DNA from 2 places in the Amycolatopsis jiangsuensis genome. Region 1 is predicted to be linked to the other one. Evidence: riboswitches for the same ligand, from Rfam matches in the RefSeq annotation. Region 1 holds a riboswitch; the other holds the start of a gene.

Region 1 (4,792 bases):
TCCTCGTTCGCGGCACTCGGTAGGCTCATCCGGTGGTGGAACTGCTGGGACCTGCGGAGATCCGTGGGCTGGCCGACGAGCTCGACGTCCGGCCGACGAAAAAGCTCGGCCAGAACTTCGTGCACGACCCCAACACGGTTCGCCGCATCGTCGACCTCGCCGGAGTCGGCCCCGGGGATGTGGTGCTGGAAGTCGGCCCCGGTCTCGGGTCGCTGACGTTGGGGCTGCTCGACGCCGGCACGCGGGTCGTCGCGGTGGAGATCGATTCGGTGCTGGCCGCTCGTCTGCCGCGCACAGCCGCGGAGCGAGCACCGGAAGACGTGGAGCGGCTTTCCGTCGTCGAGGCTGACGCCCTGCGCGTGCTGGCCGCGGACCTGCCCGCGGAGCCGGTGTCCCTGGTGGCCAACCTGCCCTACAACGTCGCGGTGCCGGTGGTGCTGCACCTGCTCGCCGAGCTGCCCTCGGTGCGGCGGGGGCTGGTGATGGTCCAGACCGAGGTGGCCGACCGGATGGCGGCCGGCCCCGGCAGCCGCACCTACGGCGTTCCGAGCGTCAAACTCGCGTGGTACGGACCGGCCCGCAAGGTGGCCGCGGTGCCGCGCGCCGTGTTCTGGCCGGTGCCGAACGTGGATTCCGCGCTGGTGTCGTTCGAACGCACCCAACCGGTCACCGGCGTCGATCGGCGCTGCCTGTTCGAGGTCGTCGACGCCGCGTTCTCCCAGCGACGCAAGACACTCCGTGCGGCGCTGGCCGGCTGGGCGGGTTCCGCCGACCGAGCCGGCGAGCTGCTGACCACGGCCGGGATCGACCCCCGCAGCCGGGGAGAACAACTCGACGTGCACGCCTTCGCGCGGATCGCGGCTGCCGCGTCCTGACCGCGCGCTCTCGCCGGACGGCGGTGCTCCGGCCAGGCTGCTGACTGCGTGCTCCCGCGGCGGCCAGGCTTCGGGTCTTCGAAGTGCACTCACTGGTACGGGCTGCTGGAGATGGTGACCGAACTCATCGGCGTCCGGGCCGGGAACGTGCCGGTGCTGTCGCGGTTGTTCGGCGAGAGGAACCCGGATTGACTCGGCTTTGTGAACCATCCCGACCCGCCGTGGTGCTACCCGACTGCCGCGCGAGTGGTCGTGCCGGCTTTCGCAATCGTCGCGGCGCTCGACGGGATACGTAACAAAGCCAAGGCGAAAAGCAATTCCCGAACGTCCACAGGGGATTCTCGGCGACGTCGGCCGGGCCCGTGGCGGCCGTGGCCGCAGTGCGGGCGATTCCTTCGGTGGCGGAACTACCGGCTCCCGCGATCCAGGACCCGGTGTTCCATTGTCCGGACGCGACCAGTCGTGTGATCTGCACCAACGCGCTTGCGTTCAGCCAGTGGGATCGGCTTTACTCGGTGGTGTCCATCCCGAGCGACTGAGAGACCTGGCTCGCCGAAGTCGCAGCAACCACCCGCAAGGGGGCAGGTGCTACCGCCAGGACCGATGGAGGCTGTTTCCGATGAAGAGGGTCACCCACCCGCTCCTGCTGACCCGGCGCCGAGTAGTCGACGAAGGTCGCCGCACGGTATGTGCGTGTCGACGCTCCATGGCCATCGCCTGATCCGCTTTCCCGCGAGTTCTTGCACCGTCCTTTTCGGACGGTAATTCGATGACGCCCGGCGCGCCCGGAAACGGTGCGGCGCCCTTGCTTGGAGCTCATTCGTGATCACTGTCGAAAACGTGTCCAAATCCTTTCCCTTCAACGGAAACCGAGTCGCCGCACTGCGTGACGTGAGTGTCGACGTGCAGGCCGGTTCACTCTTCGGCGTGGTGGGTCCGGCCGACTCCGGCAAGTCCACGCTCGCCCGGTGCATCGCCCTGCAGGAGCGTCCCGACCGCGGCGTGGTGCGGCTCGACGGTCTCAACACCGGCACCCTCGACGGGCGTCGGCTGCGGGAGATCCGCCGCCGCCTCGGTGTCGTCGGCACCAAGCCGGAGCTGCTGGCCGAGCGCACGGTCGGCGGCAACATCGCCAGCCCGCTGGAGCAGCTCGGTGTGGACGGCCCGCAGCGCCGCAGCCGGGTCGGCTCGCTGCTCGACCTCGTCGGCCTCACCGCCCGTGCCGGGCAGAAGCCGGACGAGCTGACCGACGGTCAGCGCCGCCGGGTCGCGGTGGCGCGTGCGCTGGCCGCGGGGCCGGCCGTGCTCGTCGCGGACGACCCGACCGCCGGCATCGCCGCCGAGGACGCCGGCGCCGTGCTCGCCGTGCTGGACCGGGCGCGCGCCGAACTGGGCGTCACGGTGGTCGTGACCACCCAGGACTCGGGTGTGGTCCGCCGCGTCTGCGACGACGTCGCGGTTCTCGACAACGGCGTGGTGGTGGAGCACGGCACGTTGCTCGACCTGATCTCGTCGCCGGAGAGCTGGACCGCACAGGCGGTGCTGCCCTCGGTCGAGACCAGCCGCGCCCACGCGGCGAAGTTCGACCGCTCGGCCGACGTCGTGCTGATCGGCTTCGCCTCGGTCGGCGCGCTGCTCCCGGAGGCCGCCACGCGCTTCGACGTCCAGTTGTCCACCATCGGCGGCGGCCTGACCCGGATCGGGGACACCCCGATCGCCCGCTTCCGGGTTGGCGTCCGGGGCGATCGCGCCGACGCCGCGCTGGCCTGGATCGCCGACCGCGGTGCGCACGTGTCGCAGCCCGCCCGCGGGCCGCAGAGCGTCGTCGCCGCCTGAGCAGCTTCCTGTTCCCCCTTTCCGGCCCGGGTTCCGCAGACGGCACCCGGGCCGGTTCACGTTCGCCGCGGGCCGAAGGTCTCCGGACGCGCCACCCGGCGATGCGGACACTGCGTCCGAACTTCTGGGTCGCGTGTCCCAGTACGGATCCGCGCCGCGTTTTCTCCTGGTGGGGAAGCCGCAGGCGAAGCCACGTAAACTGGACGGGTGCTCGCCGTCGTTCCGCCACCAGTCACCGTCCGGGTTCCGGCCAAGGTCAACCTGCACCTGGCTGTCGGAGACCTGCGCGCGGACGGGTTCCACGAGCTGGTCACGGTGTTCCAGGCGCTTTCGCTGACCGACGAGGTCACCGTCGCGGCCAGTGAGGAGCCGGCGATCGAGGTCTACGGCGAGGGGGAGCGCACGGTACCCACCGATGACACCAACCTCGCCCGGCGGGCCGCGTGCGAGCTGGCCGCCTACGTCGGACGGCCGGACGCCGAGGATCCGAAGGTGCGGATCGTGCTGCGCAAAGGCATTCCGGTCGCCGGTGGCATGGCGGGCGGCAGCGCGGACGCGGCCGCGGCGCTCGTCGGGCTCGCCTCGTTGTGGAAGCTCGACGTGACCCGCGACGAGCTGGCCGCGATCGCCGGGCGGCTCGGCAGTGACGTGCCTTTCGCGCTCTACGGCGGAACCGCGTTGGGCACCGGGCGTGGTGAGCAGCTGGTTCCGGTGCTGGCGCGGCACACCTTCCACTGGGTGCTCGCCTTCGACGAAGAGGGCCTGTCCACCCCGAAGGTGTTCGGTGAGCTCGACCGGCTGCGCGCCGACGGCAAGCCGCCGCGGATCGGTTCGCACACGCCGGTCGTCGAGGCGCTGGCCTCCGGTGATCCACGACAGCTTGCTCTGTTGCTCGGCAACGACCTTCAGGCCGCGGCGGTGTCCCTGCGCCCGGGGCTGCGCCGCACGCTGCGGGCCGGGGTGAACGCGGGTGCGCTCGCCGGGTGCGTGTCCGGTTCCGGGCCCACCTGCGCGTTCCTCTGTGCTGACGCGGAAACCGCGGTCGACGTGGCGGCCGAGCTGTCCGGTGCCGGGGTGTGCCGCACGGTCCGGGTCGCGCACGGCCCGGTGCCCGGCGCCCGCGTGGCCGGCGGAGACGACTCACCGCGGGGCGCACCGCCCCGTGTGCACGCCTGAACAACCAACCCTGCACTGTGGAAAGGATCGGCTGAAGCGGATGGCCAACCTGGTCAACCTGGAGTCGGTGAGCAAGTCCTACGGCGTGAAACCGTTGCTGGACAAGGTCTCACTCGGCGTCGCCGCGGGACAGCGGATCGGCGTGGTCGGGCTCAACGGTGGCGGCAAGACCACACTGCTGGAGGTCCTTTCCGGGCTGAGCGAGCCGGATTCCGGCCGGGTGAGCCAGGTTCGCGGCCTGCGGATGGCGGTGGTCACCCAGCGCACCGAGCTGCCGCCGGGCAGCACGGTCGGCGACGTGGTGCTGCAGCGTTACGGCGCGGAGCACGAGTGGGCCGCCGACCCCCGCGTACGCTCCATTGTGGACGGACTCGGAATCACCGCGATCGGGCTGGACACGGCGACCGCGAACCTGTCCGGCGGGGAGCGCCGCCGGGTCGCGCTGGCCGCCGCGCTCACCGGCGAGCTGGACCTCGTGGTGCTCGACGAGCCGACCAACCACCTCGACGTGGAAGGGGTCCGCTGGCTCGCCGACCACCTGCTCGGCCGGCGGATCGCGGTCGTGGTGGTGACCCACGACCGGTGGTTCCTGGACACCGTCGCGGGCCTCACCTGGGAGGTCGCGAACGGCCGCGTCGAGCAGTACGAGGGCGGATACGCCGACTGGGTGTTCGCGCGCGCGGAGCGGGCTCGTCTCGCCGCGACCGCGGAGGAGAAGCGGCAGAACCTCGCGCGCAAGGAGCTGGCGTGGCTGCGCCGCGGCCCGCAGGCGCGCTCGTCCAAACCGCGCTACCGCGTCGAGGCCGCCGAATCGCTGATCGCCGACGTGCCGCCGCCGCGGGATTCGGTGGAGCTGATGGCCTTCGCCAAGCGGCGGCTCGGCAAGACCGTGCTGGAGCTGGAGG
Region 2 (4,792 bases), 5.9 Mb from region 1:
GGATTCGCCGGTGGCCTGTCCGCTCACCGATCGGATCGGCACGCGGACGCTGTCCAACGAGGGCTTCGGCCTCGGCACCACCACGCTGCACCGCGCTTTCGCGCGCTCGTGCAACACCACCTTCGGCAGGCTTGCCTCGCAGCTGCCTTCCGACGGGCTGGTGAAGGCCGCCGGGCAGTACGGGCTCAACGCGGACTTCGACCTTCCCGGCCTGAGCACGGAACTGGGCCGCGTCGACCCGCCGCGCAGCGCGGACGAGCAGGTCGAGGACGGCATCGGCCAGGGCACCGTGCAGGTCAGCCCGTTCGGTGCGGCGGTCATGGCGGCGACCGTGGCGAGTGGCCACGCGATCACACCGCGGCTGTGGGCGGACGGCGGCACCACCGTCACCACGCCCTACTCCGCGCCGTCCGGCTCGGTGCTGGCGCCGCTGCGCACGATGATGCGCGAGGTGGTCACCGGCGGCACCGCCACCGGGCTCGCGCACTCCGGCACGGTCTTCGGCAAGACCGGCACCGCGCAGTTCGGCGACGGGGCCGAGGCGCACGGATGGTTCGTCGGCTATCGCGGCGACGTGGCGTTCTCGGTCTTCCTGGAGGGCGCGAACGATTCCGGCCCGGCGGTCGCCGTCGGCGCGAAATTCGTCGCCGAGCTGCGGTGAGCACCGCACTGTCCGGTTAGGACGGTCCGGCCCGGTGCGCGTGGCCGCACCGCCCTCCCACTATCCTGGGTGCACTGGGGATCGCGGGAGGGGAGGCGGACGTGGACGAACTTCCCGTGCTTCTCGGCATCGGCGGCCTGGTCCTGCTCTCCTCCGTGCTCGCGGTCCGGGTGTCCATCCGGCTCGGGTTTCCCTCGCTGCTGCTGTACCTCGCGATCGGCGTCGCGCTCGGGGAGTCCGGTCTCGGCATCCACTTCGACAATCCGTCGCTCACCCAGTCGCTCGGCCTGGCCGCGCTGGTGCTGATCCTCACCGAAGGTGGGCTCACCACCCGGTGGCCGTCGGTGAAAGCCTCGCTGGGGCCCGGAATCGCGCTGTCCACAGTGGCCGTGGTGATCAGTGTCGCGGTCACCGGCGCCGCCCTGCACTGGCTGCTCGGCCTCGACTGGCGGCTGGCCTTGCTGTGGGGCGCGGTGCTCGCCTCCACCGACGCCGCGGCGGTGTTCTCCGTGCTGCGTTCGGCCGGGATCGGCCGCAAGCTGTCCGGCACGCTGGAGCTCGAGTCCGGGATCAACGACGCACCCGCCTACATCGCGGTGGTGGTGCTCGCGTCGGGGGAAGCCGTTGACTGGTCGCTGCCACTGGTGGTGATTTACGAACTGTCCGTCGGGTTGGTGCTGGGCTTGGCGTTCGGCTGGCTCGGCGCGCAGGCGCTGCGCCGGGCCGCACTGCCGGCGACCGGTCTCTACCCGCTCGCCACGGTCGCGGTGTGCGTGCTCGCCTATTCCTCGGGGCAGCTCGCGCACGCCTCCGGCCTGCTCGCCACCTACGTCGCCGGGCTGGTGCTCGGCAACGCGAAGTTGCCGCACCGGTCGGACACCCTCTCCTTCGCCGAGGGACTGGGCTGGCTCGCGCAGATCGGCCTGTTCGTGCTGCTGGGCCTGTTCGCCTCGCCGAGCCGGCTGCTCGAGGCACTGGTGCCGGGGCTCGTCGCGGGCGCGGTGGTGCTGCTGCTCGCCCGGCCGCTGTCGGTGGCGCTGTCCCTGCTCCCGTTCCGTCTGCCCTGGCGGGACCAGGCGTTCCTGTCCTGGGCGGGGCTGCGCGGCGCGGTGCCGATCGTGCTGGCGATGATTCCGCTGTCCCAGGGCGTGCCGGGCGCGCAGCGGCTGGTGGACGCGGTGTTCGTGCTCGTCATCGTGCTGACTCTGCTGCAGGGTTCCACCCTCGGCCCGCTCGCCCGGCTGCTGCGGCTGGACCGGTCGGCGCAGCCCCAGGAGATCGAGGTCGACGCGGCCCCGCTCGACGAGCTGGGCGCGGAGCTGCTGCAGGTCCGCATCCAGAAAGGCTCGAAGCTGCACGGCGTGTACCTGTCCGAACTGCGGTTGCCCACGGGTGCCACGGTCAGCCTCGTGGTCCGCGAGGGGGCCGGGTTCACCCCGCAGAAGACGAGCCGGCTGCAGGAAAACGACCAGCTGCTCGTGGTCACCACCGAACGCGTGCGCGAGGCCACCGAGCGGCGCATCCGCGCGGTGGACCGGGCCGGCCGGCTGGCGCGCTGGCGCGGGGAATCCGGCCGCTGACCCTTCGGCCGTCCACTGTGGACGAAGTCGGTGACGGACGTCTCAGATCACGGGACGGCACTGGCGCCACGGCCGGGTGATCGGTTACCTTCGTCGTCAGGTCATGAGTGCCAGCGCGAAGCCCCGGCTTGCTGGCCGGCAACCCTCCTACCGCGGTGGGGTGCCCCGGGTGAGGACCGGGCCGGTCGCGCAGTGCGGCAGGCAAGCGCGGGCCCCTCGCCGGGGTCCCCCGGAATGCCGAGGAGGCAGCGTCATGACTCTCGCACTCGAACCGACCACGGAAACCCCGGTTCCCCCGGTGGCCGGTGCCGCACTGCGGGTGCCGCTGGTCACCGGCGGAGACATCGGGTACGCCAACCTCGATCACGCGGCCAGCGCGCCGTGTCTCGACGCCGTTCGCTCCGCGGTCGACGAATTCCTGCCCTGGTATGCCAGCGTCCACCGCGGCGCGGGCTTCGCTTCCCAGGTCTCCACGAAGCTGTACGAGCGCACCCGCGACGTGCTGCGCCGGTTCGTCGACGCCCGCGGCACCGACACCGTGGTGTTCACCCGCAACACCACCGACTCGTTCAACCTGCTGGCGAAAGCGTTGCCGCGCACGACTTCCGTGGTCGTGTTCGACACCGAGCACCACGCCGCGCTGCTGCCGTGGCGCGGCCCGAACGTGCGCCGGGTGCGGCTGCCACGCACCCGGCTGGCCGCGGTGTCCGTTGTGGACGAAGCACTCGCGGCGTGCCCGCAGGGGCCGCGGCTGGTGGTCGTCGCCGGAGCGTCCAATGTGACCGGTGAGCTGCTGCCGGTGGCCGAGATCGCCGCGGTGGCGCGGGAACACGGCGCCCGGGTGGCGCTGGACGCCGCCCAGCTCGCGCCGCACCGGCGGATCTCGCTGCGTGAGCTCGACGTGGACTACGTGGCGCTGTCCGGGCACAAGCTCTACGCGCCGTTCGGCGCCGGCGCGCTGATCGGCCGGAGCGACTGGCTGCGCGCGGCCGATCCGTACCTCGCCGGTGGCGGTGCGTCGAAGCTGGTCACCGAAGACGCCGTGGTCTGGAATTCCGGGCCGGAGCGGCACGAGGCCGGTTCGCCGAACACCGTCGGTGTGTACGCGCTGGGTGTCGCCTGCGCGCAGCTGGCCGCGAACTGGGACGCGGTCGGTGCGCACGAGGCCGAGCTGCTCGAACGGTTGCGCAAGGGGCTTGCCGGTCTGCCCGGCTGTGCGGAACTGCGGCTGTTCGACGCCCCGGTGGACCGCGTCGGCACGGTGAGCTTCGTGGTCGACGGGTTCGACCCTGGCTGGCTCGCCGCGGTGCTGTCGGCCGAGTACGGCATCGGGGTCCGTGACGGCGCGTTCTGCGCGCACGTGGCCACGCGCCGGCTCATCCGCGAGGTGGGCGCCGAGGGACAGCAGGCGGTACGCGTGAGCCTGGGGCTGGGCAGCACCGCCGAGCACATCGACCGGCTCCTGCTCGCGCTGCGCCAGATCATCGCCCGCGGCGCCCGCTGGGAGTACGCGAAGGCCGACGGCCGCTGGGCCCCGATCGGCGACCCCCGCGAACTGCCCCCGTTCTGCGTCTGACGGCGGTGCCGGGACCCGCCCGGAGCAGGACGTGGACAATGGGGGAGTGAGCACCGAGCCCTCGTCCGAATCCGACGTGTCCGAGCCTGCTGTGTCCGTGCCGGACGGGTCCGAGCCCGCTGTGCCCGAGCCCGCTGTGCCCGAGTCCGGTGTGTCGGAGTCCGCTGCGAGCGAACCCGCGGGGTCCGAACCTGCTGTGTCCGAGCCTGGCGGGGTGGAGCCGGAAGCGTCCGCGGCTCCCGCGCCCGCCCTGCCCAAGCGGCGGATCGGCCTGGTGTTCGCCGTCGCCGTGGTGCTCTGGGTGATCGACCTGGTGTCGAAGAACCTGGTCACGGCCAACATCGAGGGCAAGGAGCCGGTGCGTGTCCTCGGCGGCCTGATCTACCTGCAGGTGATCCGCAATTCCGGTGCCGCGTTCTCCATGGCCACCGGCATGACGTGGTTGCTCGCGCTGGTCGCCACGGCCGTGGTGGTGGCGATCATCTGGCTGTCGCGCCGGCTGCGCTCGGTCGGCTGGGCGATCGGGCTGGGCCTGGTGCTCGCGGGAGCGCTCGGCAACCTGACCGACCGCATCTTCCGTGCGCCGGGCCCGCTGCGCGGTCATGTCGTCGACTTCATCTCCGCCTTCGCGCCCAACGGCGAGGGCTTCGCGATCTTCAACATCGCCGACTCCGCGATCTGCGTCGGCGGTGCGCTGATCGTGCTGCTGTCCCTGCTCGGCAAGGACTACGACGGCACCTCCACGCGCACGAAGAAGGACGCCGCGTGAGCGCGCGCATGCTGCCCGTGCCGGACGGGCTCGACGGGATGCGCGTGGACGCGGGGCTGGCCAAGCTGCTCGGCCTGTCGCGCACGGCGGTGGCGGATCTCGCCGCGGCCGGCGAAGTGCTGCTGGACGGCCGCCCCGCCGGGAAATCCGACCGGCTGGCGGCCGGCGGGCTGCTCGAGGTGACCCTGCCCGAGCCGGCCCGCCCG

Evidence for each region. Region 1 has a riboswitch for S-adenosylmethionine ahead of BJY18_RS28435 (methionine ABC transporter ATP-binding protein). Riboswitches for the same ligand answer to the same signal wherever they lie in the genome.
Region 2: it holds a riboswitch for S-adenosylmethionine, as region 1 does, so the genes downstream of both, BJY18_RS01465 (aminotransferase class V-fold PLP-dependent enzyme) here and BJY18_RS28435 (methionine ABC transporter ATP-binding protein) in region 1, are expected to answer to the same signal.

What each region holds. Positions count from the first base shown of each region.
Region 1 covers NZ_JACHMG010000001.1:6,239,708-6,244,499, forward strand. Annotated here, with positions in the region: gene rsmA (16S rRNA (adenine(1518)-N(6)/adenine(1519)-N(6))-dimethyltransferase RsmA) at 33-875, shown strand; SAM riboswitch class I at 1,395-1,501, shown strand; gene BJY18_RS28435 (methionine ABC transporter ATP-binding protein) at 1,698-2,711, shown strand; gene BJY18_RS28440 (4-(cytidine 5'-diphospho)-2-C-methyl-D-erythritol kinase) at 2,919-3,887, shown strand; gene BJY18_RS28445 (ABC-F family ATP-binding cassette domain-containing protein) at 3,928-4,792, shown strand, end outside.
Region 2 covers NZ_JACHMG010000001.1:339,447-344,238, forward strand. Annotated here, with positions in the region: gene BJY18_RS01455 (penicillin-binding transpeptidase domain-containing protein) at 1-661, shown strand, start outside; gene BJY18_RS01460 (potassium/proton antiporter) at 763-2,241, shown strand; SAM riboswitch class IV at 2,341-2,455, shown strand; gene BJY18_RS01465 (aminotransferase class V-fold PLP-dependent enzyme) at 2,495-3,817, shown strand; gene lspA (signal peptidase II) at 4,032-4,586, shown strand; gene BJY18_RS01475 (RluA family pseudouridine synthase) at 4,583-4,792, shown strand, end outside.